3 regions of the Mixta calida genome follow, and region 2 is predicted to be linked to each of the others. Evidence: predicted binding sites of a transcription regulator. Region 2 holds the regulator's gene; each other region holds the start of a gene.

Region 1 (10,574 bases), 650 kb from region 2:
TCACCGGGCGAAAGCTGCTTAAACTCTTTGGCACCAGCGCTTTTATGATCGCCATCTTCTCTCTGCAGATCCCCAGCGCCCTGGTGCGTTACCTTCCGCATCAGCGTTTGCAATACCGCACCGACTTTACCGTCTCTTTTCCGGGACCGTCGCGCGGCAAATCGTCCCGCTGCGAAATGGGATTGAAAATAAAAGATCAACATCTGCAACGCTGGATTGAGTTTTGCAGCAGCAAAGCGTGGATGGATACGCATCATCAACGCGGGATGGATCGCATTGAGGTGATCGAAGAAGTAAATCAGTACGGCGTCAGGGTGCTGGATTACTGGTTTAGCTGGTCGCCCATCAATGAGGCGGCGCGTTAAAAAAGTTCATGCCCCGTAGGGCATGAACCGTTCGGCCATGATTAACCGGTGTTGCGCATACCGGCGGCGACGCCGGCGATGGTCACCATCAGCGCCTGTTCAACGCGCGGATCCACCTCTTCACCACGTGCTTCCTGCGCGCGGGAGCGGTGTAGCAGCTCAGCCTGCAGTACGTTAAGCGGGTCGGTATAGACGTTGCGCAGAGCGATAGATTCTGCAATCCAGGGCTCGTCCGCCATCAGATGCGCATCATTGGCGATAGTCAGCACCGCTTTAATGTCCGCTTCCAGACGATCGCGCAGCTGCTTGCCCAGCGGCCACAGTGAAACGTCGACCAGACGCTGGTCATAATATTCAGCCAGCCATAAATCTGCTTTGGAAAAGACCATCTCCAGCATGCCGAGGCGGGTAGAGAAGAAGGGCCAGTCGCGACACATCGCCTCCAGCTGATCCCGATGGCCTTCGTCCATCGCCTGCTGCAGCGCCGCACCGGCGCCCAGCCAGGCGGGCAGCATCAGACGGTTTTGCGTCCAGGCGAAGATCCAGGGAATGGCGCGCAGCGATTCGACGCCGCCGCTTGGCCGGCGCTTGGCTGGCCGCGAGCCCAACGGCAGCTTACCCAGCTCCTGTTCCGGCGTGGCGGAGCGGAAGTAGGGAACGAAATCAGGATTTTCACGCACGTAGCCGCGGTAAATGCCGCAGGAGACGTCGGAAAGCTGATCCATAATGCTGCGCCATTCGCTTTTCGGCTCCGGCGGCGGCAGCAGGTTGGCTTCCAGAATGGCGCTGGTATAGAGCGACAGGCTGGCGATTGCCACCTCCGGCAGACCATATTTAAAGCGGATCATCTCTCCCTGCTCGGTAACGCGCAGGCCGCCTTTCAGACTGCCCGGCGGCTGTGAAAGCAGCGCCGCCTGCGCAGGCGCGCCGCCGCGACCGATAGTGCCGCCGCGGCCGTGGAACAGGGTCAGCGCAATGCCCGCCTTTTCGCAGGTCTTGATTAACGCGTCCTGCGCCTGATACTGCGCCCAGGAAGCCGCCATCACGCCTGCGTCTTTGGCCGAATCGGAATAGCCGATCATTACCATCTGCTTGCCCTGGATAAAGCCGCGATACCAGTCGATGTTGAGCAGCTGCGACATCACATCATTGGCGTTATTCAGGTCATCAAGGGTTTCAAACAGCGGCGCAACCGGCAGCGCGAACGGAATGCCCGCCTCTTTGAGCAGCAGGTGAACCGCCAGCACGTCAGACGGCGTTTTCGCCATTGAGATAACATAGGCGGCGATAGAACCGCGCGGCGCTTCAGCGGCGACGCGACAGGTATCCAGCACCTCGCGCGTTTCCTCGCTGGGTTCCCACTGGCGCGGCAGCAGCGGCCGTTTGGAGTTCAGCTCGCGGATCAGGAAAGCCTGCTTGTCCGCTTCGGACCAGCTCTCATAATCGCCCAGCCCCAGATAGCGCGTTATCTCGGCGATCGCTTCGGTGTGACGGGTGCTTTCCTGACGCAGGTCGATGCGCACCAGCGGCACGCCGAAACATTTTACCCGGCGCAGCGTATCAAGCAGTTGCCCGTTAGCGATAATGCCCATGCCGCACGCCTGTAACGACTGATAACAGGCATAAAGCGGCTCCCACAGCTGATCGTTCGAGATCAGCAGCCCTTCCGGGCGCGGCAGACGTTCGCCTTTCAGCCGGCGCTCCAGATAAGACTGCGTAGTCATCAGCTGCGTGCGCAGACGTTTCAGAATTTCACGGTAAGGCTCCTGCGCCTGCGGATCGCCGCACAGCTCGCGCAGTTCATCGGTACATTCCGACATCGACAGCTCGGAAATCAGCACGCCAATATCGCGCAGGAAAAGGTCGGTCGCTTTCCAGCGGCTCAGCTGCAGAACGTGACGGGTAATGCTGGCGGTGACGTTCGGGTTGCCGTCACGGTCGCCGCCCATCCAGGAGGTGAACTGCACCGGCACGAAATCGACCGGCAGCGTATAGCCGAAGCTTTCTTCAACCTGCTCGTTCAGTTCGCGCAAAAAACCAGGCACGCCATCCCACAGGCTGTTTTCCACCACCGCAAAGCCCCATTTGGCTTCGTCGACGGGAGAGGGGCGATACTTGCGGATTTCGTCGGTATGCCAGGCCTGAGCCACCAGCTGACGCAAACGGCGCATGATTTGGTTGCGCTCGTAGTCGGAAATATCGTTATGGTCGAGCTGCTTTAAGCAGGTATTTACCTCAACCAGTTTATGAATCAGGGTGCGGCGTGTAATTTCGGTGGGGTGAGCGGTCAGAACCAGTTCCAGCGAAAGGGATTCGATGGCTTCGCGGATATTGGATTCATTCAGATCGGGCTGCTGCTTAAGACGCTCGAACGCTTTTTTCATCAATTCAGGATGATTGGCGCCTTCGCCGTGCGGCGAAATGGTCTGGTACTGTTCGGCGACGTTGGTCAGATTGAGGAACTGGCTAAAGGCGCGCGCGACCGGCAGAAGTTCATCATTAGAGAGATTTTGCAGCGTGGTAAGCAGCTCCTGGCGATGAGCATCGTTTCCCGCGCGGGATGACTTAGAGAGTTTGCGGATGGTTTCCACCCGATCAAGGATGTTTTCTCCCAGCGCATCCTTAATCGTATCCCGAGCAGTTTGCCGAGCATACTGACATTACTTCGCATTGCGGAATATTGTTCGTTCATATGACCCCTGACACCCTTCTTGTCTTTTAATTTTTACCCTTGCGGGCGTAACGCCGCCTTTTATCTAGCCATGTAACTGCCCATTCGTCAATTGCGCAGAACGTGGCGCGTAATGTCGTTAAGTCGCAGTAATTTAAGAAATTTAACAAGACTGAAGTGGGATAAGTTATTCTTATCAGCAAAGTTGGAACTTTGCTGGGGCAATTTAACGCTTTAGCAGTGAATTGCCCTAAATGCTGCACATCAGTAACAGAAATGGTTAACCAGTTGTCCAATCAGCAAGCGAGTCGGCTTAATGAATGCCGTATCGATAAACTCATCCGGCTGATGCGCCTGGTTAATCGAGCCTGGGCCCAATACCAGCGTTGGACAGAGCTGCTGAATAAACGGCGCTTCGGTGCAGTAGTTCACTACCTCCGTCGGCGTGCCGAGCAGTTTTTCCACTACCTGCACCAGCTGATGATCGTGCGGGCATTCGTATCCCGGAATCGGCGGATGCAGTTCCGCGACGGTCAGGCGGCCTGGCCAGCGCGCGCTGACCGGCTCCAGCGCCTCATTCAGTAAGGCGTCTAAATCACTCAGCGTCAGTCCCGGCAGCGGACGAATATCCATATGCAGTTCGCAGCAGGCGCAGATACGGTTCGCCGCATCGCCGCCGTGGATATGGCCGAAGTTCATCGTGGGATAAGGAATGGCGAAGCCGTCATGATGATAGCGCTCTTTCAGCGTATTGCGCAGCTGCATCAGGTGGCCGATCGCCTCGTGCATCAGCTCGATCGCGTTCACGCCGCGCGCGGGATCGCTGGAGTGCCCCGACTGCCCCTGCACGCGAATGGCGTTAGACAAATGTCCTTTATGCGCCCGCACCGGCTTCAGCGAAGTCGGCTCGCCGATAATCGCGCAATCCGGTCGCAGCGTGGCGGATTCAGCGAAATATTTGGCGCCTGCCATTGTCGTTTCTTCATCCGCCGTGGCAAGAATATAGAGGGGCTTCTTCAGCTTCGTAATATCGGTGTCGCGCAGCGTATCAAGGATAAAGGCGAAAAAGCCTTTCATATCCGCCGTGCCTAAGCCGTAGAGTTTGTTGTCATGTTCGGCGAGCGTAAAGGGATCGCGCGTCCAGCGGCCATCATCAAAGGGAACCGTGTCGGTATGTCCCGCCAGCAGCAGACCGCCTGCGCCTTCGCCGCTTTTGGCCAGCATGTTGAATTTATGACGTGTGCCTGGCACCGGCTGCACTTCCACGCTGAAGCCGAGATCGCGGAACCAGCCGGCCAGCAGGGTGATTAAATTCTCATTGCTCTGATCGAGCGCGCTGTCGGTGGCGCTGATGGACGGCGTGGCGATCAGCTGGCGATAGAGTTCGATAAAAGGCGGTAATTTTGTCTTCACTGTTGACGGTCCTTGAGTTAGGATGTATCAATATTCATGCATTAATAGTGAATAAAAATACAATAACGTGCGCGGGATGGGAAATAAATTAACCCGCTATTTAACGTTAGACTTCATGGGCGCGCGGCGACAGGGCTGCACACCGGATCTGAACGACTGTAATAAGGTAGACGGCCTGATGTTGAATACGCTGATTGTTGGTGCCAGCGGCTACGCTGGGGTTGAACTGGCGACCTTTCTGAATCGCCATCCGCATATGAACATAACCGCTTTAGCGGTTTCAGCGCAAAGCCCGGATGCCGGAAAACGTCTTTCCGACCTGCATCCGCAGCTGAAGGGCATGGTCGATCTGCCGCTGGAGCCGTTAAGCGACGTCGCTGTTTATGCCGATAAAGTGGACGTGGTGTTTCTCGCCACTGCGCATGAAGTCAGCCATGACCTGGCGCCGCAGTTTCTGGCGGCGGGCTGCGTGGTGTTCGATCTTTCAGGCGCGTTCCGTGTTAACGACCCTGAATTTTATTCACGCTGCTACGGTTTCAGCCATCAGCATGCGGAATGGCTGGAAAAGGCGGTTTACGGCCTGGCGGAATGGCAGCACGACGCTATCAAAGAGGCGCAGCTGATCGCCGTGCCCGGTTGCTATCCCACCGCCGCGCAGCTGGCGCTGAAGCCGCTGATCGAAGCGGGACTGCTGAATGAGGCGCAGTGGCCGGTGATTAACGCCACCAGCGGCGTGAGCGGCGCCGGGCGCAAGGCGACAATGAACAATAGCTTTTGCGAAGTCAGCCTGCAGCCGTACGGCCTGTTTACCCATCGTCATCGGCCGGAAATCGAGACGCATCTCGGCGTGCCGGTGGTCTTTACCCCGCATCTCGGCAATTTCCCGCGCGGCATCCTCGCCACCATTACCTGCCGTTTACAGCCGGGCGTCAGCCGGGAAGATATCGCGGAGGCGTTTCACAACGCCTATCAGGATAAGCCGCTGGTGCGCGTCTATGAACAGGGCGTGCCGGCGCTGAAATCGGTGGTAGGGCTGCCGTTCTGCGATATCGGCTTCGCGCTGCAGGATGAACATCTGATCGTGGTCGCAGCGGAAGATAACCTGTTGAAAGGCGCAGCGTCGCAGGCGGTGCAGTGTCTCAATATTCGTTTCGGTTTCCCGGAAACCCAGTCACTTATTTAAGCGGATGAAGATTATGACCACTCCATTGATTATCAAACTGGGCGGCGTGCTGTTGGATAGCGAAGAAGCGCTGGCGCGTCTGTTTAATGCGCTGGTGACCTACCGGGAAGCGCATCAGCGCCCGCTGGTGATCGTTCACGGCGGCGGCTGCCTGGTGGATGAGCTGATGAAAAAGCTGGCGCTGCCCGTAAAGAAAAAGAACGGCCTGCGCGTGACGCCTGCGGATCAGATCGACATTATCACCGGCGCGCTGGCGGGCACGGCGAACAAGACGCTGATGGCCTGGGCGAAGAAACATCATATCCAGGCGGTCGGTCTCTGCCTGGGCGACGGCGGTATGGTCAATGTCGCGCAGTTTGACGAGGAGCTGGGCCATGTCGGCAATGCGCTGCCAGGTTCGCCAGCGCTGCTGAATACGCTGCTGCAGGCGGGCTATATGCCGGTCGTCAGTTCAATCGGCATTACTGAACAGGGCGATCTAATGAACGTCAACGCAGACCAGGCGGCGACAGCATTGGCGGCGACGCTGGGCGCGGATCTGGTTTTACTCTCCGACGTCAGCGGCATTCTTGACGGCAAAGGCCAGCGGATTGAGGAAATGACCGCGGCGAAAGCGGAGCAGCTGATCGCCCAGGGCATCATTACCGACGGCATGATCGTTAAAGTGCATGCGGCGCTGGACGCGGCGCGCACGCTGGGCCGCCCGGTAGATATCGCCAGCTGGCGCCATGCCGAGCAGCTTCCTTCTCTGTTTAATGGCGTGTCGATTGGCACCCGGATCCACGCATAACACCACCACATTCAAGGATTAAGAAATGCAAAACCAAGGCATCAAAAAAATCGTTCTGGCTTATTCCGGCGGTCTGGACACTTCAGCCATTATTCCATGGCTGAAAGAGAACTACGGCTGTGAAGTGGTCGCCTTTGTCGCCGATATCGGCCAGGATCGCGAAGATTTGGTCGGCGTGGAGAAGAAGGCGCTGCAATCCGGCGCATCTGAGTGCCATATTGCCGACCTGCGTGAAGAATTTATCCGCGACTACGTCTATCCGGTGCTGCAAACTGGCGCGCTGTATGAGGGCACTTATCTGCTGGGCACTTCCATGGCGCGTCCGATTATTGCCAAAGCCCAGGTTGAGCTGGCGCTGAAGGTCGGCGCTGACGCCTTGTGCCACGGCGCCACCGGCAAAGGCAACGATCAGGTGCGTTTCGAAACGACCTATACCGCGCTGGCGCCGCACCTGAAAGTGGTGGCGCCGTGGCGTGAATGGAACCTGCGCTCGCGTGAAGCGCTGCTCGACTACCTGAAAGAGCGCAATATCCCGACTACCGCGTCGCTGGAAAAAATCTACAGCCGCGACGAGAATGCGTGGCATATCTCAACGGAAGGCGGCGTGCTGGAAAGCCCATGGAACGCGCCGAATAAAGATTGCTGGGTCTGGACCGTCGATCCGCTGGAAGCGCCGGATCAGCCGGAGCAGGTTACCGTAACGGTAGAGAAAGGCTGTGTGGTGGCGGTAAACGGCGAACGCTTAAGTCCGTTCCAGTGCCTGGAAAAACTGAACGCGTTGGGCGCAAAGCACGGCGTGGGCCGTATCGATATTGTTGAAAACCGTCTGGTAGGCATCAAATCGCGCGGCTGCTATGAAACGCCTGGCGGCACCATTATGGTCAACGCGCTGCGCGCGATAGAGCAGCTGGTGCTGGATCGCGACAGCTTCAAATGGCGCGAACAACTGGGCCTGGAGATGTCCTATGTGGTTTATGACGGCCGCTGGTTCGCGCCGCTGCGCAAATCGCTGCAGGCCGCCGCAGAATCGCTGGCCGCTGAGGTCAACGGCGAAGTGGTGCTGCAACTTTATAAAGGCCAGGTCACGGCGATTCAGAAAAAATCCGCCAACAGCCTCTATTCCGAAGAATTCGCCACCTTCGGCGAAGATGAAGTGTACGACCACAGCCATGCGGGCGGCTTTATCCGTCTGTTCTCGCTCTCTTCACGCATTCGCGCATTGAACGAGAAGAAGTAACGCACAGGGGCGGCGTTTGTTTCGCCGCCCTGAATCAAGCAGACAGAGCCTTGCGCGCAACAGATTTCAGGAGCATTGAAGATGGCACTATGGGGTGGACGGTTTACACAGGCGGCCGATGGACGGTTTAAACAGTTTAACGACTCGCTGCGCTTTGATTATCGCCTGGCGGAGCAGGATATTATCGGCTCCGTCGCCTGGTCGAAAGCGCTGGTTACCGTAAACGTGCTGACGCAGGATGAGCAGCTGCAGCTGGAAGCCGCGCTGAACGTGCTGCTGGAGGAAGTGCGCGCGAATCCGCAGCAGATTCTGGCAAGCGATGCGGAAGATATTCATAGCTGGGTGGAAGGGCGCCTGATCGATAAAGTCGGCGCGCTGGGCAAGAAACTGCATACCGGGCGCAGCCGTAACGATCAGGTCGCCACCGATTTAAAATTGTGGTGCAAAGAGCAGGTGCTGCTGCTGTTGAGCGCGGTGCGCGAGCTGCAACAGGCGCTGGTGGCGACGGCGGAAGCGAATCAGGACGCGGTGATGCCGGGCTATACGCACCTGCAACGCGCCCAGCCGGTAACGTTCGCCCACTGGTGTCTGGCTTATGTCGAGATGCTGGCGCGCGATGAGAGCCGTTTAGAAGATACGCTGAAGCGCCTGGACGTCAGCCCGCTGGGCTGCGGCGCGTTGGCCGGCACCGCCTATGAGATCGACCGTGAGCAGCTGGCCGGCTGGCTGGGCTTCGCCTCCGCCACACGCAACAGCCTGGACAGCGTTTCCGATCGCGATCATGCGCTGGAGCTGCTTTCCGATGCGGCTATCGGCATGGTGCACCTTTCCCGCTTTGCAGAAGATCTGATTTTCTTTAATACCGGCGAAGCGAACTTCGTTGAGCTCTCCGATCGCGTGACTTCCGGCTCGTCGTTAATGCCGCAGAAGAAAAACCCGGACGCGCTGGAGCTGATTCGCGGCAAATGCGGTCGGGTGCAGGGCGCGCTGACCGGCATGATGATGACGCTGAAAGGGCTGCCGCTGGCCTACAATAAAGATATGCAGGAAGACAAAGAAGGGCTGTTCGATGCGCTCGACACCTGGCTTGATTGCCTGCATATGTCGGCGCTGGTACTGGACGGCATTCAGGTGAAGCGTTCGCGCTGCCAGGAAGCAGCAGAGCAGGGTTACGCCAACGCCACGGAGCTGGCGGATTATCTGGTGGCGAAAGGCGTTCCCTTCCGCGAGGCGCACCATATCGTCGGCGAAGCGGTTGTCGCCGCCATCGATCAGGGCGTGGCGCTGGAAGCGTTAACGTTGACGCAGTTGCAACAGTTCAGTCCGATTATCGGACAGGATGTCTATCCGGTATTGTCGCTGCAATCCTGCCTGGATAAACGTAACGCCAAAGGCGGCGTCGCGCCGCAGCAGGTCACGGCAGCGATAGCTGAGGCGAAAAAGCGTCTACAGCAACGCTAAGCCTTGCGTGAAAAGCGGATAAAAAAAGGCGGGCATTCTTGCCCGCCAACCTCTGACTTCAGATATTTCTTTTTATAGGCACATCTGAAAACCGGCCTGGGTAACGGAGCCGGTTCCCGGATTCTTAAGCAACCTGGAAGAATTTTTCCAGATCGTCACTGCCGCCGATATGACGTCCGCCGATAAAGACCTGCGGTACGGTCGCGCGGCCGGTCATGGCGCGCAGGCTGACAGTAGTGGCGTCTTGTCCCAGTACGATTTCTTCATACTGAATGCCGCGATCGAGCAGCATCTGTTTTGCTTTGGTGCAGAACGGGCAGCCCGGCTTGGTAAACAGAGAAACGGATTCCTGCACTTTAAATTCCGGCGCCAGGTAACGCAGCATGGTGTCAGCGTCGGAGACTTCAAACGGGTCGCCCGGTTTGTTCGGCTCAACAAACATTTTCGCCACCACGCCGTCGCGCACCAGCATAGAGTAGCGCCATGAGCGCGGACCAAAACCTAAGTCGGCTTTCTCAACCAGCATCTCCATCCCGCGGGTGAAATCACCGTTGCCGTCTGGAATAAAGGTGATGTTGTCCGCATGCTGATCGGCTTTCCATGCGTTCATCACGAAGGTGTCATTAACGGAAACGCACAGGATACTGTCGACGCCGTGCTGAGCGAAGACGCCCGCCAGTTCGTTATAGCGCGGCAGATGGCTGGAAGAACAGGTCGGGGTGAACGCGCCCGGCAGCGAAAATACGATAACGGTTTTGCCCTTAAACAGCTCGTCAGTTGTAACATCGACCCAGCTGTCGCCCTGACGTGTATGGAAAGTGACCTGTGGGACGCTTTTACCTTCCTGACTTGCAAACATAAGAATCAATACCTCTTTATTAACGTTGCGTTTGATTTCTTTAACTTCTGGTGTGCATTATTCTCATCCAGGCTTGATAGGGCTAATCGTTCATTGCTATTCTATTCATTGCCACGGGCTATCGTGGCTCGGAGGATAAAATGAATATTCGTGATCTTGAATACCTGGTTTCCCTCGCTGAACATCGTCATTTTCGGCGTGCCGCCGATGCCTGTCATGTCAGCCAGCCCACGCTGAGCGGACAGATCCGTAAACTTGAAGATGAACTGGGCGTTATGCTGCTGGAACGCACCAGCCGCAAAGTGCTGTTCACGCAGGCCGGTCTGTTGCTGGTCGATCAGGCGCGCACCGTATTGCGCGAAGTGAAGGTGCTGAAGGAGATGGCCAGCCAGCAGGGCGAGGCGATGTCCGGCCCGCTGCATATTGGTCTGATCCCGACGGTAGGGCCTTACCTGCTGCCGCATATCATCCCGATGCTGCACCAAAGCTTCCCTAAGCTGGAAATGTATCTTCATGAAGCGCAAACGCAGCAGCTGCTGAACCAGTTGGACAGCGGCAAACTCGACTGCGCGATTCTGGCGCTGGTGAAAGAGAG
Region 2 (10,574 bases):
CGCTTCGAGAAAACGCTGGCCGAGGCGGAAGCCGATGTCCAGTATTACCAGTCGCTGGTGGATGAAAAACGGCGTGAAGCGGCGCGGCGTAATAAGCTGGGCGTGATCGCCATGTCGCGCGAAGCAATTGAGCAGTCGAACAACGATCTGCAAACCGCCGAACATCAGCTGGCGAAAGCGCAGGCCTCGCGCGATCTGGCGAAGCTGGATCTGGATCGCACCGTGATCCGCGCGCCGTCTAACGGCTGGGTCACCAACCTTAATGTCTTTACCGGCGAGTTTATCAACCGCGGCACTACGTCGGTCGCGCTGGTGAAGGCGGACTCTTACTACATCATGGCCTATATGGAAGAGACCAAGCTGGAAGGCATCCGTCCGGGCTATCGCGCTGAAATCACGCCGCTGGGCAGCGAGCGCGTGCTGCGCGGCACGGTGGACTCCATCGCCGCCGGGGTGACCAACAGCAGCAGTAGCGTCGACAGCAAAGGGATGGCGACCATCGACTCCAACCTGGAGTGGGTGCGTCTGGCGCAGCGCGTGCCGGTTAAGATCCGCCTCGATCGTCAACAGGGCAATCTCTATCCGGCCGGCACCACCGCGACGGTGGTGGTCACCGGCGAGAAAGACCGTGAACAGGGGCCGCAGTCGCCGCTTTCCCGGCTGCTGCACCGCCTGCGTGAGTTCGGTTAAGCGAGGGCGTGATGCAACTCGAACGGATACGCTTCCCGGTTAAGCTGACTTTCGCTCTGCTGGCGGCGCTGCTGGTGGGTTTCCACTTTAATCTGGAAACGCCGCGCTGGGCGGTGATGACCGCCGGTATCGTAGCGGGCGGCACCGCTTTCGCCGCGGGCGGCGATCCTTACTCCGGCGCGCTGCGTCACCGTGGCATGCTGCGTATTATCGGCACCTTTCTCGGCTGTCTGGCGGCGCTGGTGATTATGATTGCCACTATTCGCGCGCCGGTGGTGATGCTGCTGCTCTGCTGTATCTGGGCGGGCGTCTGCGTCTGGCTCTCTTCGCTTATTCGAGTTGAAAATTCCTATGCGCTGGGGCTGGCGGGCTATACCGCACTGATTATTGTGATTAGCGTCAATGTCGGCGGCACGCCGATGCTGGCGCCGCAGTTTGCCGTCGAGCGTTGTAGCGAAATCGTTATCGGCATCGTCTGCGCCATCCTTGCGGATATGATTTTCTCGCCGCGCTCGATTAAAAAAGTGATTGATAAAGAGATCGAGTCGCTGCTGCTCGAGCAGTATCGCCTGCTCCAGCTTTGCGTTTCGCATGGTGATAAGAATGAGGTGGATAAAGTCTGGGGCAACCTGGTGCGTCGCACCACGACCCTTAACGGCATGCGCAGCCAGCTGATGATGGAATCGTCACGCTGGCAGCGCGCTAATCGACGCCTGAAGGCGCTGCATACGCTCTCCCTGACGCTGATTACCCAGGCGGCGGAAACCTTTCTGATCCAGAACTCGCGGCCGGAATATATTCCGCCGCAGTACGGTGTGCTGATGGAAAAAGAGGTGAATAACCTTGGCGATCTGCACAAGCATTTAAAAAACCTGCGTCGCGTCATTAGCGCCTCCGGCAGTAAAAGCACGCCGCTGACGCTGGCGAGCTGGGTGGGGGCGGCGACGCAGTATCTGATGTTGCTGAAGGGCATTCAGACCAACAGTAGCATCAGTCAGCAGGAAGAAGCGATCCTGAAAGAGGATGTGGAAGTGGTGCGCGCCCGTTCGGCAGAAACGCATCACGCGATGATCAACGGCATCCGCACTTTTGTCGCCACGGCGCTGGGCTCGCTGTTCTGGCTCTATTCCGGCTGGACTTCCGGCAGCGGCTGTATGCTTATGCTGGCGGTGATCACCGCGCTGGCGATGCGCGCGCCGAACCCGCTGATGATGGCCAAAGATTTCCTTTATGGCATGACGGTGGCGGTGCCGCTGGGGGCGCTCTACTTCATGGTGATCTTGCCCGCCACCCAGCAGAGCATGCTGCTGCTCTGCATCGCCGTCGGCACGCTGGCGTTTGTCGCCGGCATCTTTATTCAGCGGCGTCAGCTGGGCACGCTGGGCGCTTTTATCGGTACGCTTAACGTGCTGGTGCTGGATAACCCGATGACCTTTTCCGTCAATGCGTTTCTGGACAGCGCGCTGGGACAGGTGATTGGCTGTTTTGTCGCGTTGATGGTCATCCTGATTATTCGCGACAACTCGCGCGCGCGCACTGGCCGCACGCTGCTGAATCGCTTTATGTATGCCGCGGTCTCCGCCCTGACGACCAATCAGGCGCGCCGCAAAGAGAATCATCTGCCTGCGCTCTATCAGCAGCTGTTTCTGTTGCTGAACCTGTTTCCGGGCGATATCGATAAATATCGCATTGCGCTGACGCTGATTATCGGCCACCAGCGGCTGCGCAATGCGGAGATTCCGGTCAACGCCGATCTCTCCGCGTTCCATAAGCAGCTGCGCTATACTGCCGATCGGGTCATCGCTTCACGCAGCGATGATAAACGACGATATTACTACCAGCGTCTGCTGCGCGAGTTCGATACTTATCAGGAAAAACTGATGCAGTATGATGCTCCGCTGAGCGTAACGGAGCCGGTGAAACGGCTGGCCGATATGCTTAAAAAATATCAGCATACTCTGATTAATATCTGATCCCTCGCTGGCGCCGCCCCGGCGCCGGCGCTTGCGCCATTTTTCCCTGCTTCATCCTGAGCAAAGGCCGAATGCCCGGCCTTTGCCATCTATACTTTGCTTTACAGGATGATTAAAACAGGAGCGAAAAATGCCTCATTCCCTGCAGGATAACGACCTTTTCCAGACCGGCTGCCTGATTGACGGCCAGTGGAAAACTCTCAATGAAACGTTCGACGTGCTGAATCCGGCCACCGGCGAGGTCATCGCGCAAGTCGCGAAGGGCGGTAAGAAAGAGACGGAACAGGCTATCGCGGCGGCGGAAAAGGCCTTTCCCGCCTGGCGTGCGCTGACGGCGAAGCAGCGGTCGGAGATCCTTTACCGCTGGTATCAGCTGATTATCGAAAATAAACGCTGGCTGGGCGAACTGATGACGGCGGAGCAGGGCAAGCCGCTGAAAGAGGCGGAAGGCGAAGTGGAATACGCCGCCAGCTTTATTCAGTGGTTCGCCGAGCAGGCCAAACGCATTAACGGCGAGATCATTCCCCCGGCAAAAACCGGCGCGCGCATTCTGGCGACGCGCGAGCCGATTGGCGTCGTTGCCGCGATTACGCCGTGGAATTTCCCGATGGCGATGCTGACGCGTAAGCTGGGCCCGGCCCTGGCCGCAGGCTGCACCGGGATTATCAAACCGGCCAACAACACGCCGCTTTCCGCTTTCGCGCTGCTGGCGCTGGCGAAAAAAGCGGGCGTGCCTGACGGCGTGCTGAACGGCGTCGCCGGCGACACCCATGCTATCAGCGACGCTATTATGGCCAGCGGCGCGGTGCGCAAAATCTCCTTTACCGGCTCGACCGCCGTGGGGAAAACGCTGATGCGCAACGCCGCCGAGACAATGAAAAAAATCTCGATGGAGCTGGGCGGCAACGCGCCTTACATCGTATTTGAAGATGCGGATATCGATGCGGCGGTAAAAGGGGCCATCGCTAATAAATTCCGCAACGCAGGCCAGGTTTGCGTCAGCGTTAACCGCTTCTTTATTCATGAGGCTGTATACGATCGCTTCGTCAATCAGCTGGCGGACGAAGTGAATAAACTGAAGGTCGGCAACGGCATGGATGAAGGCGTGGTGGTTGGTCCGTTGATTAACGCCGCAGCGGTGGAGAAAGTAGAGGAACATGTCAAAGACGCGCAGGCTAAAGGCGGGCGCATCGTGGCGGGCGGCGCGCGACACGCGCTGGGCGGGAATTTCTGGCAACCGACGGTGATTGCCGACGCCAGCGAAGAGATGAAGCTGGCGCGCGAAGAGACCTTTGGTCCGGTAGCCGCCTGCTTCCGCTTCGCCAGCGAAGAGGAGGTGATTCAGCGCGCCAACGCGACGGAGTATGGACTGGCGGCCTATTTTTACACGCAGAATCTGCAACGGGTCTTTCGCGTCTCCGCCGCGCTGGAAAGCGGCATGATTGGCATTAACGAGTGCGCCGTCTCCACCGAGCTGGCCCCGTTCGGCGGCGTAAAAGAGTCTGGTCTTGGACGCGAAGGTTCGGTATTGGGTATCGAGGAGTATCTGGAAGTAAAAGCCCTGCATATTGGTGGCCTTTAACCCCATCGGGCGCGCAAGCGCCCGATGACGCATTACGGAGCAGTCGCATGAAGAAAGAGACGTTTGACTTTAATGAGATCGTCGATCAGGCGCATTTTTATCGTCAGTTCAGTGAACGCTTCGCGCTGTCAGAGCAGTTAATTGTCGATCTTGATACCTTATGGGATGCTGTCACCGAGTCCTTGCCGTTACCGATAGAAATTGAATTTATTCATCTCGGCGCGGGGCAAAAACGTCGCTATGGCGCGCTGATCCTGCTGTTTGATGAAGCGGAAGAAGAGCTGGAAGGGCAGCTGCGCTTCAACGTGCGTCAGGGCTGAGAGATCCTCACGAAAAAGCGGCATAAAAAAGGCCCCAACGTATGGGGCCAAAGGGTTCGTCATGCAGTGACGAGGAATTATTTATAGATTTCCGCCGTAGCGTGCCAGTTATCGCCGGTACGCGCTTCAATAATGCGATAAGCGCGAGCGCCCTGCGCATCCGCTTTTTCAGCAAGCTGCGCGCGATAATCCATCGGCGAACCGCCGACGCCGCTGGCGGTGATTGTCCCCGCAGACTGCAAATGCTGCGCCTGTTGCTGGTTCACCAGTTCCGCGGCGGAAGCGCCAAACGTCGCCAGCGACAGCAGGCCAAGAGCAGTGATAGCCGTTTTCATTTTCATTGTTCATCTTCTCCTGCGATCAACAACCTGCGGGATACAACATCAAGACCAGGTCATCGATGCCAAATTCAGGCGTACGCCCGGTAATTATTTATAAATTTCAGCGGTAGCGTGGTAGTTGCCGTTGCTATAGGCCTCAACAACGCGATAGGCGGAAGCGCCCTGTTTGTCCGCTTTTCGCGACAAATGTTCGCGGATCGTGGTCGGGCTGCTGTCGATGCCGCTTACGGAGATAGTACCGATCGGCTGCAGGTTCTGGCTGGCGACATCTTGCGGGGTAACCAGTTCGGCAGCGCTGGCGCCGAATGACAGAACGGTAGCAAAACCTAAAGCAGCAAGGGTGAATGTGGTTTTCATTGTATTACTCCAGAGTATTCAGTTGTAACGGCAGCCGGCATGGCTTGATGGCGTTTTTTATATCTGGGGCTGCCCGATTCGGTGATAAAGCAACTGGCCTGCGCCAGCGGATAACTTATTTGTACAGTTCAGCAGTAACGTGCCAGGTGTCATTGTTACGCGCTTCGATAATGCGATAAGCGCTGGCGCCTTCACGTTCAGCTTTTGCCTGCAACGCCTGATGGATATCCATCGGGACGCCGGCAACGCCGCCCAGGCTCACGGTGCCGACAGGCTGTAGATTTTGCGCCTGTTCAGCGGTAACGGATTCGGCGGCGAAAGCGCCGAACGACAGCACAGAAAGCAGGCTTACTGCGGCGATAGTAGTTTTAACGTTCATTGATCTGTTCCTCGTCTTTGGTTTTTCTCTTTATTCATTTTGTGATTCTCATCACGAAAACAAGTATAGATCTAATAACGACTGAAATTAATATTCCGCTAATAATGTTTTTTGGTGACAACTTAGCGCGTAAGCACATTTTTATCGCGTTTAGTTATAAAAACAGCCTAATTTTTGTTCGCATAACGTTAAATCCACGTTAAAACAGCAACATGAGAGAATTTATCTATTCGTGCTTTGTTTGTTGGTGTAAAACCCTGGATAACAGGTGACAACAGAAGTATGAGCTGAGACAAAGGTCTCGTGGTAGCACAAAATGCGAATATAGTCGTTAACAGCAGGGGAAAGCGCAGCGGCGTTATTCCATTCCGCAATGAAGCGTTAAAGAGGAAGGTGCGATAAAGAAGGGGAAGGTCGATAGAAAGATCATTAGCGGCGCGGCGCTAATGATCTTGTGCGCTTACAGCTCCTGTTCAAACAGGTTCAGTATCGCTTCATAAAGTTGCTTCACGGTAAAGGCGCGTGCGGGCGTAATAAAGATGGTGTCGTCACCGGCGATAGTGCCCAGGATGCCTTCCGCTTTGCCGAGAGAATCAAGCAGGCGCGCAATCAGCTGCGCCGCGCCGGGACTGGTATGAATCACCACCAGCGCATCGTTATAGTCGATATCCAGCACCAGGTTTTTCAGCGGAGAGGTGGTGGTCGGCACGCCCAACTCGGCCGGCAGACAGTAAACCATCTCCATTTTGGCGTTACGGGTACGCACCGCACCGAACTTAGTCAGCATTCGGGACACTTTCGACTGATTGATGTTGTCGAAGCCCTCTTCCTGCAGTGCGGTCACGATCTCACCCTGCGAGCTAAACTTTTCTTCTTTCAGTAAAGCTTTGAACGCTTTGATCAGATCTTCTTGTTTCGATGGGTTACGCATAGGCTACCGATAATATGAAAATGCAGTGAAGCCCGGCCAGCAGGCGATACATTATTATGCATTTAGATGAATGTTTATGCAAATCCGCAGCGGGGACGATCTGCGTTACCGCGTGCAGGGCGCGCATTTTAGCAGAATTTCGCCCAAGATAAAATTTACTGCGAACGCATAGCTATGGCAGACGAAGTGAAGGGATTGTTATAAAATTGATGTTGTTCTGCTAAACATGAACGGTGTAAGGTACAGCTGATTAATGTGTCTGCATCCAGTTACGGTCAGCATCGGGCCTGTACGTAATGCGGTCATTCTCACCCGTTTTGCAGGCTGTTTGTGCTGTGACCCGCAAAACGATGACAACGTCCTCGCTATTGCTTCTCAGGCCGTCCAGCATGTTACCCCGCTGGATCCCGGCATTTTTCTGCTCACTATAATAAGGAGTTTAGGATGAAAGTTGCAGTTCTCGGTGCGGCTGGTGGTATCGGCCAGGCACTCGCACTTCTGCTTAAAACCCAGTTACCTGCGGGTTCAGAACTCTCCCTGTACGATATCGCTCCCGTTACGCCCGGTGTGGCCGTTGACTTAAGCCACATTCCTACGCCGGTTAAAATCAAAGGTTTCAGCGGTGAAGATGCGACGCCTGCGCTGCAGGGCGCCGATGTGGTGCTGATTTCCGCAGGCGTGGCGCGTAAGCCCGGTATGGACCGCTCCGATCTGTTTAACGTCAATGCGGGCATCGTACGTAATTTGATTGAGCAGGTAGCGAAAACCTGTCCGAAAGCGCTGATCGGCATTATTACCAACCCGGTGAACACCACTGTCGCTATCGCTGCCGAAGTGCTGAAAAAAGCGGGCGTTTACGATAAGAATCGTCTGTTCGGCGTCACCACGCTGGATATCATCCGTTCCAATACCTTTGTCGCCGAACTGAAAGGCAAGCAGCCGACCGAGCTGAACGTGCCCGTCGTCGGCGGTCACTCCGGCGTCACCATTCTGCCGCTGCTTTCTCAGGTCCCCGGCGTCTCCTTCAGCGAGCAGGAAGTAGCCGACCTGACTAAACGCATTCAGAACGCCGGCACCGAAGTGGTGGAGGCGAAAGCGGGCGGCGGATCGGCGACGCTGTCGATGGGCCAGGCGGCGGCGCGTTTCGGCCTGTCGCTGGTACGCGCGCTGCAGGGCGAAAGCAATGTGGTTGAGTGCGCCTATGTCGAGGGCGACGGCGAATATGCGCGCTTCTTCTCTCAGCCGCTGCTGCTGGGCAAAGAGGGCATCGCCGAGCGTCGTGCTATCGGCACGCTGAGCGACTTCGAGCAGAAGGCGCTGGAAGGCATGTTGGATACGCTGAAAAAAGATATTCAGCTGGGCGAAGAGTTCGTTAAATAAGTTAACGACCGCCGTAAAAAAGGGAGCCGGAAGGCTCCCTTTTGCATTTGTAGCGGTCAACCCTGCGCCGGGTATTCCTGAATAGTGACTGGCAATGTCAGTTTGCGATCGTTGCGGATCACCTGCACTTCAATAACCGAGCCGGGACGCACCTCCGCGACCTGATCCATCGTTTCCTGCGCGGACACCGCCGGCTTGCCGTTAACGCTGACAATCAGGTCGTTGGCCTGAATGCCGGCTTTCGCCGCCGGGCCATCCGGCGCTACGTTGTTTACCACGATGCCCTGAATGCGATCGAGGCCCGCGTTCTGGCCGTGCAGCGGCGGCACCTCACGGCCGGTAATGCCGATATAGCCGCGAATAACGCGCCCGTCGCGGATCAGCTTATCCATGATTTTAGTGGCCAGCGCGGTGGGAATAGCGAAGCCGATGCCCTCCGGCGTTTCGCCGTCGTTGCTCTTGTCAAACGACAGGGTATTGATGCCCATTAGCTCGCCGAGCGAGTTAATCAGCGCGCCGCCAGAGTTGCCACGGTTAATCGAGGCGTCGGTCTGGAGAAAGTTCTGGCGTCCGGAAGGGCTTAAGCCGACGCGGCCTGTGGCGCTGATAATGCCCTGCGTTACGGTCTGCCCAAGATTATAAGGGTTGCCAATCGCCATCACGATATCGCCTACGTGTGCGACGCGATCACGGTTAATCGGGATCACCGGCAGGTTGGCGGCGGTGATTTTCAATACCGCTAAATCGGTCAGGCTGTCCGACCCCACCAGCATCGCCTCAAAGAAACGGCCATCCTGGAGCGCGACGATAATTTGGTCGGCGCCGTTGATGACGTGGCGGTTGGTCAGGATATAGCCTTTATTATTCATGATGACGCCGGAGCCGAGCGTCGTAATCCCGCGTCCGTTACTGCTTGACGCGCTGCGGTTATAAACGTTGACCACCGCAGGAACAGCGCGGCGCACGCCCTGATTAAAGCTGAAGGGCGTTTGATCGGCGCTGCTTTCTGGCTCGGAAAGTAAGCCGGTGCCAATACGCAACGCAGGCATGGCCGCCAGTAAAATACCTGCGACGATCAGCCCCAGAACTACCGAACGCAAGAGTTTAAGAAACATGATGTTAAGTTATATCAGGAAAGATCCGGGGCAGAATATCACGAGTTTCGCGGACACACACGGGTTGTGTCCGCGATATGATACGCCGGTATTTTTAACGCAGCAGAAGATAGATGCTTTCGCCGCCGCGCACTACATTCAGCGCCAGGAACGGCGGCTTGCTGGCCAGCACTTTGCGCATCTCATCCAGACCCTGCACGCGAGTGCGGTTGACGCCGATAATCACGTCATCTTTCTGCAAGCCGATCTGCTCTGCCGGGGTTCCTTTCTGCACGCTGTCGACCTTCACGCCTTTGTTGCCGTCCGGCAACTGGCCGTCGCTGAGCGACGCGCCCTGCAATGCAGGCGTCATCAGTTCATCGCTGGACATGGTGCGCGCGCTGGCGTCGAGCTTAACCGTTACGCTAAGCGGCTTCCCTTCACGCAGCAGGCCGATTTTCACCTCTTTGCCCGGCGGCGTGGTGCCGATTTTCACCCGCAGTTCGGCGAAGCTGGTAATCGGCTTGTCATCCACCGAAGTAATGATGTCGCCCGCTTTAATGCCTGCGGTCGCCGCCGCGGATTTCGGCAGCACTTCCGATACGAAGGCGCCGCGCTGGGCATCGACATTAAAGGCGCGCGCCATATCGGCGGTCATTTCGGTGCCCTTGATGCCCAACTGGCCGCGCTTCACTTCGCCGGTGGCGATCAACTGCTGCGCCAGCTCCATCGCCATATTGCCCGGAATAGCGAAGCCGATGCCGATATTGCCGCCGCTGGCGGCGAGAATCGCGGTGTTGATGCCGATCAGCTCGCCGTTCAGGTTCACCAGCGCGCCGCCGGAGTTGCCGCGGTTGATGGCGGCGTCGGTCTGAATAAAGTTTTCCAGCCCTTCAAGATTCAGGCCGCTGCGTCCCAGTGCGGAGATAATCCCGGAAGTGGCGGTCTGTCCAAGCCCAAAGGGGTTGCCGATGGCGATGGCGAAATCGCCTACGCGCAGCTGGTCGGAGTCAGCCACCTTAACCTGCGTCAGGTTGCTGGCGCCCTGTAGCTGAATCAACGCGATGTCGGTCTGTTCGTCACGGCCGATAAGCCTGGCGTCATATTCGCGGCCGTCGCTCAGCTGGACGCTGATCTTATTGGCGCCGTTCACCACATGGTTGTTGGTCAGCACATAGCCTTTTTGCGCGTCGATGATCACGCCCGAACCTAAACCTTCGAACGGCTGCGGCTGCGCATCTTCGCCCTGATCCTGACCGAAGAAGCGCTTTAACGGCTCCGGCAGATCCTGCGTCTGATCGTCTGTCGCCGTGCCTTCAACATGCACGCTGACCACCGCAGGCAGCACTTTCTCCAGCATCGGCGCCAGGCTGGGCAGAGGCTGATTTTGTACCTGAGCCGGCAGCGTCGCCATGGCGGAAGGCGCCACGGTCAGATTCATGCCAACGGCCAGGGCTACCGCGCTCAACAATAATGATTTTTTCTTCATCGTTACGACGCTCTCGCTGCTCAACTGAAGGAAGATAG
Region 3 (10,574 bases), 1.3 Mb from region 2:
GCGGGCCAGAACGGCCCGCGACGGAGAAGTTTACCGGCTGGCGCTGACCAGCATTGAACCATTATGGTCGTTTTGCGCATTGCTGAACAGCGTGCCGCCGGTGCCGGGCGCGGCGCGCAGCACCCAGACGCGGCCATAGTGATTAAAGAAGCCTGCCATATGGCCCGCTTCCGGGCCGATGCCCTGATAGATATCGAAATGCTGGCCTTTAATCGCGCCGCCCACGTCCAGCGCCACCATCAGGCGCATTTCATATTTGCCGCTGAACTTGCCTTTCTGGTTCAGCAAGGGCACCTCCGCCAGCAGCACGGTGCCCGGCGGGATCAGCGAACGGTCCGCCGCTACTGACGCTTTGGCGATCAGCGGCACCGCGCTGGCGCCGCGCACCGGCGTGAAATTTTCCGGCTTAAAGAAGACGAAGGAGTTGTTGGTCTCCAGCAGCTCGCGCACTTCTGCCGGGCTGTGCTTGTCGGCCCACTCGCGGATCGCCTGCATCGACATATCTTCGCGCTTCACTTCGCCGCGATCGATCAGTTCTTTGCCGACGCTGTGGTAAGCCCAGCCGTTTTTACCGCCATAGCCGAAAAACATCAGCGGACGGCCATCGCCGAAGTCGACATAGCCGCTGCCCTGCACGTCCATAATGAAGTTATCCATCAGCGAGTTGCTGTAGCCGATGACATAGCGGTCGTCCAGTGCGCCGCTGTAGATCTGCGCGCGGCTCGGCAGCTTGCGGCCTTTACTGCGCGGCGGCATGCGGTAGAGCGGATACTGGAACTCGCCCTGACGCGTATAGCGCGCCTGGATCACCGGCGTATAGTAGCCGGTAAACTGCACGTTGCCGTAGTTGTCCACCCCTTCCATCTGATACGCGTCCAGACCAAAGGTGCGCAGCTGGCGCGTATCGCCGCCGGCAAGCAGCCAGTTCTCAATCGCGCTATAGGTGTTGCTTTGCCTGCCATATAAAGAAGAAGAGGCGAAGCGAATCTCGCTGACCTGATCGCCGAAATCTTTGCCGTTAACCGGACGCCCTTTGGCGTTCGGCTGGTTGACCAGCGTCAGAGGCTGATCGATCTTGCCGTCTTTATATTGTTGACCGCGATCGGTCGGTTTAGAGGAACATCCCGCCAGCAGCGCCAACAGCGCGCCGGTCACCCAATACTTTGTCCAACGTCCTTTCATTACACTCTCACCTCAGCTGCCTGCAGGGGAAGATAGCAAAGGGGTAATGAGAATGAAATGCGTTGCCAGAAAAAGAGTCGGCCGTTTTGTTTAAGGAATCAGCAATACGCAGCGATATTCAACAACAGCCGGAATAAAGCTCACTAATTTTCAAAAAAGGGTTGCATCATAAATCGGTAAGAGTATAGTGCGCTTCCACGGACGCGGGATGGAGCAGCCTGGTAGCTCGTCGGGCTCATAACCCGAAGGTCGTCGGTTCAAATCCGGCTCCCGCAACCAATTAAGTAAGAAGCTTTGTCGTGACGGAAGCGACAACACCCGGACGCGGGGTGGAGCAGCCTGGTAGCTCGTCGGGCTCATAACCCGAAGGTCGTCGGTTCAAATCCGGCCCCCGCAACCAACATTAAAGCACCCTCAAGGGTGTTTTTTTGTATCTGGCGTTTGGTAAAACGCGCCGGAGTCAGACGTCACCGCCCTTCCCCGGCCAGCCTTACTTATGAGGCGCCAGCGCCGCCCCTTTTGAAAAATAGGCCTTGATGCCGTTCAGAATCGCCTCGGCCACCTGCTGCTGATAGCGCGCCGTACGCAGCTTACGCTCCTCTGTCGGATTGCTGATAAAAGCGGTTTCAACCAGAATCGACGGAATATCGGGCGCCTTCAGCACCGCAAAGCCCGCCTGATCCACGCTGCGCTTATGCAGATGGTTGATCTTTCCTATTCGGGTCAGCACTTCCTTGCCAAACTTCAGGCTGTCATTGATGGTCCGGCTCTGCACCATATCGAACATGGTATGGTCGAGATAGCGATCGCCGCTCTTGCTGACGCCGCCGATCAAATCCGATTCGTTCTGCGTCTGGGCGAGAAAGCGCGCCGCCGCCGAGGTGGCGCCTTTGGTCGAGAGGGCGAACACCGATGAGCCACGCGCCGCGCGGCTGGTAAAGGCGTCGGCGTGAATGGAAATAAACAGATCGGCCCGCTGCTTGCGCGCCTTCGCCACGCGCACTTTCAGCGGAATAAACACATCCTCGTTACGCGTCATATAAGCGCGCATGTTGGGCTCTTTATCGATCAGCGCCTTCAGACGTCGACCAATCTTCAGCACGATATCTTTCTCGCGCGTCTTATGCAGCCCGTGCGCGCCGGGATCTTCCCCGCCATGCCCCGGATCGATCATGATCACAATCGGCCGATCGCGTCCCGCCTTGCCCGGCAGCGGCGCCTCCGTCGGCTGGGTGCGCTCCAGATCGCCCTGGTTGTAATCTTTCAGCAGCGCCAGCAGCGGATCGTCCTGCGTGTCGTGCGCCGAATAGAGATCGACCACCAGACGGTGCTTAAAACCGGCGACCGGCGCCAGGGTAAACAGGCGCGGCGCTACGTTCTGCTTCAGCTCCAGCACAATACGCACGGTATTACGATCGAACTGGCCGACGCGCGCGCTTTTGATGTAAGGGTCGTTTTTTTGCACCAGCTGCCCCACGCCTTTCAGCACGCGGTTCAGGTGCAGATTCTCGATATCGATCACCACCCGCTCAGGATGGCTGAGGGCGAACTGTTTATATTTAAGCGCCACGCTTGATTCGATAGTCAGGCGGGAATAGCTGGAAGAAGGCCAGATGCGCACCGCGACAATATGGCTGCTGGCCGCCAGCCCTACCCCACTGACGCTCAGCAACCACATCGCACCGGCGCCCTGCAGCAGCCGACGGCGGCTGATAACGGGATTAGATTCGGACATGCCGCTCCAGATACTGTGTTATACCCGTCATACTTCACGTTGCATGTGCGTTGGCTGCGCTCGTTCACCCCAGTCACTTACGTTAGTAAGCTCCTGGGGATTCGCTTCCTTGCCGCCTTCCTGCAACTCGAATTATTTAGGGTATATGTCTAAAAAGTGCCAATAAAAAATGAAGCGAAAACTTTAACCTAATCGCTTTTACACTGTCACCCGGAAAAAGCCATAAAATGCAGCCTGTTAACCTTATTAGCCGTTTGTAAAAGGTGATAGCCGCCTGTAAAAGCCACTTGCACTCTTCGCCGCAAAGAATAAAAATACAAAAAAATCGAATAGTCATGCAAAGAGGGTTTGCCGTGAAGGAACGTAGCACCGCACTGGTTCAGGGTTTTCGTCATTCCGTTCCCTATATCAATGCCCACCGAGGTAAAACCTTTGTCATCATGCTGGGCGGCGAAGCCATTGAGCATGAGAACTTCTCCGGCATCGTCAACGACATCGGGCTGCTGCACAGTCTCGGCATCCGGCTGGTGGTAGTGTACGGCGCGCGGCCGCAGATCGACGCCAGCCTGGCGGAGCATCAGCTGGAGCCGATGTACCATAAGCATACGCGCGTTACCGACGCGCAGTCGCTGGAACTGGTGAAGCAGGCCGCGGGCCGCCTGCAGCTCGATATTACCGCGCGCCTGTCGATGAGCCTGAGCAATACGCCGCTACAGGGCGCGCATATTAATGTGGTCAGCGGCAACTTTATTATTTCGCAGCCGCTGGGCGTCGATGACGGCGTCGACTACTGCCACAGCGGACGCATTCGCCGTATTGATGATGAAGCGATTCACCGCCAGCTCGACAATAACGCCATCGTGCTGATCGGCCCGGTAGCGGTCTCGGTCACCGGCGAAAGCTTTAACCTCACTTCGGAAGAGGTGGCGACCCAGCTGGCGATCAAGCTGAAGGCGGAGAAGATGATCGGTTTCTGCTCCGAACAGGGCGCAACCGACGACGACGGCAATATTATCTCCGAGCTGTTCCCCAACGATGCGCAGGCGCGCATTGAAACGCTGGAACAGCGCGGCGATTACCTGTCGGGCACGGTGCGTTTTCTGCGCGGCGCGGTAAAAGCGTGCCGCAGCGGCGTGCGTCGCAGCCACCTGATCAGCTATCAGGAAGATGGCGCGCTGTTGCAGGAGCTCTTCTCGCGCGACGGCATCGGCACGCAGATCGTGATGGAGTCGGCAGAGCAGATCCGCCGCGCCACCATTAACGATATCGGCGGCATCCTGGAGCTTATCCGCCCGCTGGAGCAGCAGGGCATACTGGTGCGCCGCTCACGCGAGCAGCTGGAGATGGAGATTGATAAGTTCACGATTATCGAGCGCGACAACCTGACTATCGCCTGCGCGGCGCTCTATCCCTTCCCCGATGAGCAGATCGGCGAGATGGCGTGCGTGGCGGTGCACCCGGACTACCGCAGCTCGGCGCGCGGCGAGATGTTGTTACAGCGCATCGCGTTACAGGCGCGTCAGCTGGGGCTGAAAAAGCTGTTTGTGTTGACTACGCGCAGCATTCACTGGTTCCAGGAGCGCGGCTTTACGCCGGTGGATATTGAGCTGCTGCCGGAAAGCAAAAAGCAAATGTATAACTACCAGCGTCGTTCAAAGGTGCTGATGGCTGACCTGACGTAACGAGCGACAGAAAATAAAAAGCCCGGCGTTGGCCGGGCTTTTTATTGCGGATAAACGCAAAAGCAGGCGACGCGGCGGTCAGAGAAAGATCTCCTTGTGCGGCGCGCTTAAGCGCTCTACCAGACCGCTGCGGCGCAGCGTGCGCACCGCCACCGCGCGGGCGAAAATTTGCCGGTCGGTATAGAGCGTCAACTGACGCCGCGCGCGTGTGATGGCGGTATAGACCAGCTCGCGCGTCAGTACCGGCAGGTAGTGATTAGGCAGCACCAGCGCGGTATGATCAAACTCCGACCCCTGAGATTTATGCACCGTCATCGCCCAGGCGGTATCGTGCGGCGGCAGGCGGCTTGGCTGCACCGCTTTAATTGAACCGTCCGGCAGTGGGAAAAAGACTTTCAGCGCGCCGCCAACGTCGTTCATCGCCACGCCGATATCGCCGTTGAATAACCCCAGCGCGCTGTCGTTACGCGCGATCATCACCGGTCGGCCAATATACCAGCGGCTCTGCGCCAGCGGTCGACGAATGCGCCGCTGTTTTAACAGCAGGCGTTCGATGCGCTCATTCAGCCCCGCCACGCCGAACGGCCCTTCGCGCAGCGCGCACAGCAGACGGTAGCGGGCGAAAGCGGCCAGCACTTCATCCGGCGCCGCATCGCGTTGCAGCAGCGTCAGATAGTCGTCATAGCCCGCCACGCCCTGCTCCAGCAGTTGCTGATAGTGCTCTGCGCTGCTCAGTTCGCTGCGGCAGATATCGTCAAACCCGGCGCGGAATACTTTTTCCGCCGCCTGCGCGTCGCCAGCGTTCACCGCCTGCGCCAGCTGGCCGATGCCGGATCGCGCGTCGAAACGGTAGCTTTTGCGCAGCAGGCAGATGCTGTCGCGCACGTCAGGCATCCCCTCGCCGTCCGCGCCGTCCAGCTGGCAGCCCGTCAGCTGCCGCAGCTGCATGGCGCGCGCCACGCTGTAACCCGCTTCGGCGCAGCGGCAAATATCGCCCAGCACCGCGCCCGCCTCCACCGAGGCGAGCTGATCGCGATCGCCGAGAAAAATCACCCGCGCGTGCGGCGGCAGCGCGGCGATCAGGTTCGACATCATCGGCAGATCGACCATCGACGCCTCATCCACGACCAGCACGTCAAGATGCAGCGGGTTGCCGGCATGGTAACGCAGACGCTGGCTGTTGGGCTGCGCGCCCAGCAGACGGTGCAGCGTGGTCGCCTCCTCCGGGAACGCGGCGCGCTCCTCCTCGCTTAGCGTCAGCGCCTGTAACGCCTTGCCCAGCGACTCCGTCAGACGCGCCGCCGCTTTGCCGGTCGGCGCCGCCAGCCGGATGCGCATCTTCTGGCGCGACAGGCGAATCAGCGCCGCCAGCAGCTTCGCGACGGTGGTGGTTTTACCGGTGCCCGGCCCGCCGGAAATGACGGAGATATGGCGAGTGATGGCGACGGCGGCGGCGATCTTCTGCCAGTCGTCGGGGCGATCGCCGAACAGCTCGTTTAGCACGCGCTGCAGATCGGCGTCGTCAAAGGCGGGCGCGGGCTGCTCGGCGGCGATAAAGCGCGCCACGCTGCCTTCGCCGCGCCACATGCGATGCAGATAAAGCCGCTGCTGCGCCACGACCAGCGGCGTCGGCTTCGAGCCGTCGCTGACCGCATGGCTCTGCAACAGCAGACGCTGCCACTCTTTCGGCTGCCCCGCCGCCTGCCAGATCTCCGATGCCAGCTCCGGCTGTCGGCCATCAAACAGCTGACCGTCATGAAAATGGTCGAGCGGAAGGCAGACATGCCCCTCTCCCGCTTCGGCGCTGACGCAGGCCGCCGCCAGCATCAGCGCCGGTTGTTCATCGTCCGCCAGCATATGGGCGAACTGCAAATCCAGCGGCCGTATCAGACGTTTTTCTACCGCTTCGCGCAGCAACTCGCTCATTTTTCTCATTTCGATTCCACCTGGTCTCCGGTAAACAGGCTATCCAGCGCCCTGACAAAATCGATGGAGGGACGGTGATGAAACACGCCGTTTTCGCTGGCGCTGCCGTCCATCCCACGTAAAAACAGATAGAACACGCCGCCGAAGTGACGCTCGTAATCGTAGTCCGCTACACGATGCCGCAAATAGCGATGCAGCGCCAGCGTATAAAGCTGATACTGCAAATCGTAGCGGTGACCGATCATCGCCTCCGCCATCGCCTGCGGCGTATAGGCGCTGCTCTCTTCGCCCAGCCAGTTCGACTTATAATCCAGCAGATAATATTTGCCCTGCCAGCAGAAAACGAGGTCGATAAAGCCTTTGAGCATCCCCTGCACCTGCTGGAAATTCAGCTCCGGCGCGCGCGCCGACAGCGGATCGTGTCGGCGCATCACCGCATCGAGCGCCGGTGCGGTCAGCAACTGGTGCATCGGCAGATAAAATTCCAGCTCCACAAGGTATTGCCCCGGCATCAGCTGCGCCAGGCTTACGCCGTTCTGATGCAGCGGCGTTTGCAGCACGCGGCTGAGCCAGTCAACGAGCATCGGCAGCCACTGATCGCCGAAGCCCGCCAGCTGCAATTGTTCCGCCAGCCACGCCTCATCCGGCGGCTGGCTGAAATCGAGCGTTTCAAACAGGCCGTGCAGGAAGGTGCCCGGCGAGGCGCCGCGCGGAAAGGTATGCGGCGTCAGCGCGGGCGTAGCGACCTCAGCCGTCTCGCCAGCGGCGTCGATATCAAAGCGCGGCGTCAGATCGAGCGCCACCGACGGGCCGTGCTGTTGCAGGCCGGTGTAGCTGGTGACGCGCCAGTTATCCTGTAAGGGACGGGAGATCGCCGGGCTTGCCAGTTCCGGCATCCGTTCGCCTTCCGGCTGCCAGCGTCCTTCCGCTGTTCCCTCCGGCGTCGCCACGTCCACCGCCTCGTTGCATAAACCGTGCAGCGCCTCCTGCAAACCGCTGGCGTTCATCGCCTCGCCGCGCTGGATCAGATAGCCGACCGCGCTTTTATGCAGGTCGCTGTTGCCCTCTTTCTTGCGGTTGCCCTTGATCAGCGGCGCGATGCCGATGCTGCAATGATAAACGGAACGAGTCAGGGCGACGTAAAGCAGACGCAGGTCTTCCGCCAGACGCTCCTGCTCCGCCAGCGCCAGGCTCTCCTCATCGTCGCTGAGATCCAGCAGCGCCTGAAAGGTTTCCCTGTCGTGATAAAGCCCCTGCGCCGCCTCGCGGTAGTTCGCCGCAAACGGCAGCCACACCAGTGGATACTCCAGCCCTTTCGATTTATGAATCGTAACGATCTGCACCAGATGGCGATCGCTCTCCAGACGCAGCTGCTGGCTGGCGGCCTGATGATTGGGCTGGGCGACCTGCTGCGCCAGCCAGCGCACCAGTGCATGTTCGCTGTCGAGCTGGGCGGCCGCCTCCTGCAACAGTTCGCCAAGATGCAACAGATCGGTCAGCCGCCGCTCGCCGCTCTCCGACGCCAGCAGGTTTTCAGCGATATGGCGTTGCTTCATCAGTTCGCGCAGCATCGGCAGCACGCCGCGCTGCTGCCAGCGCTGACGATAGGCGGCGAATTCATCTACCAGCGCGTCCCAGCGATCTTCATCCTGGCTCATGGCGTCGATGGTGGCGGCGTCCAGACCAAGAATACTGGTCGCCAGCGCGCTGCGCAGCGTGCGCTCCAGTTCCGGCGCCAGCACCGCCTGCAACAGCCAGAGCAGTTCGCGCGCCTCCGGCGTAGTAAATACGCTGTCGCGGTTGGAGAGATAAACCGAAGGGATATTAAGCGCGTTGAGCGCCTCGCGTATTACTGCCGCCTCGTTGCGGCTGCGCACCAGCACGGTGATATCGGCGGCGCTCACCGGGCGCATATCGCCCTCTTTGCCCACCCGCGCCTCTCCACGCAGTCCGGCCTGTAGCCAGTGCAGGATCTCCGCGGCGCACTGGTTCGCCATCCATTGCTGGTACTCACTTACCCCAACGCCTTCGCCAGGCTGTAGCCAGAAACGCAGCGCCGGCTGCGCAGCGCCATCAAGATGAAAAGCGCGCGTTTCGTTGGGCGGCGCAGCGTTCACCTTGATAAAGGGAATTTGGTTAAAGAGAAACGGGTTATCCAGCCGGGAAAAGAGCTGGTTAACGCTGGCGACCATCGCTGGCGACGAACGCCAGTTAGTGTCCAGCGTATAGTGAGCGCTGACTTCACCACGCGCGCGCATATAGGTGAAAATATCCGCGCCGCGAAAGGCGTAAATCGCCTGCTTGGGATCGCCAATCAGCAGCAGCGCGTTCTCCGGCTGCCCTACGTAGAGACGGCGGAAAATGCGGTACTGCTGCGGATCGGTGTCCTGGAATTCATCGATCAGCGCCACCGGATAGCGTGCGCGGATCGCTTCGGCGAGCATCTCGCCGCCAGGCTGATGCAGCGCCTCGTCGAGACGGCTGAGCAGATCGTCAAAGCCCAGCAGCGCGCGCAGCCTTTTCTCACGGCGCGTCGCCAGGCGAATCTCTTCCAGCGCGCGGGCGATCACCAAATCGCGCAGCGACAGCGGTTCGGCCAGGAAAGCGTCGACGGCGTCGAACAGCGCATGACGCGGCGGTTCGCCCTTTTTGGTTTTCTCCAGCAGCACGCTCTGACGAAAGCGCGCCAGGTCCTTCGGCACCGTATAGCCCTGCGTTTCTTCCGCTACCCAGACCGCAATACTGTCCAGCCAGTTAGGTAAGTGCTTACTGCTGTAGCTGCGCTTATCCACGCCCGATTTTTCAATCAGTTCGCGCAGTTCAGGCGCGGCGGCGCGCCACTGCGCCTTTAGCGCGTCAATGCGCGCGATGATTTTCTCATGGCGCTGCGCCAGCGTCTCTTCGCCGTCGGGCGCATACTTCAGCGCCGGGGACTCGCCATGCAGCCAGGGCGTCAGCGTTGAGAGCAGCTGTTCCGGCCCGGTCCACTCCTGCGCGATAACTCTCGCAATGGTCAGCGGCAGCGGATAGCAGTGGCGACGCCAGAAATCGGCGGCGGCCTGACGGCGCAGCGCCGACTCATCCTCAATCAGCTGCTGTTCAAACAGCATGCCGGATTCAAAGGCGTTGAGATTGAGCATGCGCTGACAGAAACCGTGAATGGTGAAGATCGCCGCCTCATCCATCTGACGTTCAGCCGCCAGCAGCAGCGCCGCAGCGTCGGCGGGGTCCGGGATCTCTTGCAACAGCGCCGTCAACACCGGATTGCCGCTGCTGCCGCGCACGCAGGCCAGCCGCAGCTCATGAATATTCTGTCGTATGCGCCCGCGCAGCTCGGCGGTCGCCGCTTCGGTAAAGGTGACGACCAGAATCTCTTCTACCGAAAGCGGTCGATGAAAGGCATGACGCTGCCCAAGGCCGAGCAACAGCCTCAGATAGAGTATGCCGATAGTAAAGGTTTTGCCGGTTCCCGCGGACGCCTCGATAAGCCGCTCCCCCTGGAGCGGCAACGTTAGCGGATCGAGCCGCTGCGGATTGTTTTCACTCATTTTTTCTCGCTTGTCACCGGCAGCGACTGCTGCAGGCTGCTGACGTTCGGCCAGGTTTTCCAGCCTTGCGGCGATGCGTAGTCAGCTTTACCATGCTGGCCGCCGGAAATCTGCGACAGCATCGCCATACCCTGTTTAGCAATCACCGCCCGGTGGAAATAGTCCGCCAGGCTTTGCGGCGTCAGCGTTTTAATTTGTTCAATGACCTTGTCGCGCGTATCAAACGCGTAATTTTCCCGGTCGAAATCTTTGCTGTAGCGTCCCGCCTCTTCATCCAGCGTTTGCGGACGCTGCTGCAATTCACCGATCAACGCAGCCTGATACTGGGCGAAATCCTGCTGGCTCATGGCGCGCAGGCGACGCTCCGCCTCAGGATAGAAGGCTTCGTAGCGCTTCAGCAGCAACGCAGGCTGCTTGCTGTTGCTTTGCAGCAGGAAGCCGATGCCCCACTGACGGCCTACCGGGATCTGGAAGGTGAACACGGCGTAGCCAAGCTGCTCC

The links. Region 2 encodes ArgR, which controls arginine synthesis, uptake and breakdown. Its sites were predicted from a motif close to ANTGAATAAAAATACANT; they were not measured.
Region 1: a site for ArgR is predicted at 4,496-4,513, ahead of argC (N-acetyl-gamma-glutamyl-phosphate reductase). Genes of this name have one in related genera too.
Region 3: a site for ArgR is predicted at 3,221-3,238, ahead of argA (amino-acid N-acetyltransferase). Genes of this name have one in related genera too.

The regions. Positions count from the first base shown of each region.
Region 1 covers NZ_CP026378.1:4,198,392-4,208,965, reverse strand. Annotated here, with positions in the region: gene C2E16_RS19995 (hypothetical protein) at 1-365, shown strand, start outside; partial or broken gene ppc (phosphoenolpyruvate carboxylase) at 407-3,057, opposite strand; gene argE (acetylornithine deacetylase) at 3,301-4,449, opposite strand; gene argC (N-acetyl-gamma-glutamyl-phosphate reductase) at 4,628-5,632, shown strand; gene argB (acetylglutamate kinase) at 5,646-6,422, shown strand; gene C2E16_RS19970 (argininosuccinate synthase) at 6,448-7,659, shown strand; gene argH (argininosuccinate lyase) at 7,741-9,120, shown strand; gene C2E16_RS19960 (redoxin family protein) at 9,245-9,979, opposite strand; gene oxyR (DNA-binding transcriptional regulator OxyR) at 10,120-10,574, shown strand, end outside.
Region 2 covers NZ_CP026378.1:535,984-546,557, forward strand. Annotated here, with positions in the region: gene aaeA (p-hydroxybenzoic acid efflux pump subunit AaeA) at 1-690, shown strand, start outside; gene aaeB (p-hydroxybenzoic acid efflux pump subunit AaeB) at 702-2,663, shown strand; gene C2E16_RS02520 (NAD-dependent succinate-semialdehyde dehydrogenase) at 2,794-4,245, shown strand; gene C2E16_RS02525 (barstar family protein) at 4,293-4,565, shown strand; gene yhcN (peroxide/acid stress response protein YhcN) at 4,643-4,906, opposite strand; gene yhcN (peroxide/acid stress response protein YhcN) at 4,994-5,263, opposite strand; gene yhcN (peroxide/acid stress response protein YhcN) at 5,379-5,642, opposite strand; gene argR (transcriptional regulator ArgR) at 6,103-6,573, opposite strand; gene mdh (malate dehydrogenase) at 7,018-7,953, shown strand; gene degS (outer membrane-stress sensor serine endopeptidase DegS) at 8,010-9,068, opposite strand; gene degQ (serine endoprotease DegQ) at 9,163-10,536, opposite strand.
Region 3 covers NZ_CP026378.1:3,525,607-3,536,180, forward strand. Annotated here, with positions in the region: gene mltA (murein transglycosylase A) at 31-1,182, opposite strand; tRNA gene C2E16_RS16860 (tRNA-Met) at 1,385-1,461, shown strand; tRNA gene C2E16_RS16865 (tRNA-Met) at 1,506-1,582, shown strand; gene amiC (N-acetylmuramoyl-L-alanine amidase AmiC) at 1,673-2,917, opposite strand; gene argA (amino-acid N-acetyltransferase) at 3,253-4,599, shown strand; gene recD (exodeoxyribonuclease V subunit alpha) at 4,678-6,534, opposite strand; gene recB (exodeoxyribonuclease V subunit beta) at 6,531-10,073, opposite strand; gene ptrA (pitrilysin) at 10,070-10,574, opposite strand, start outside.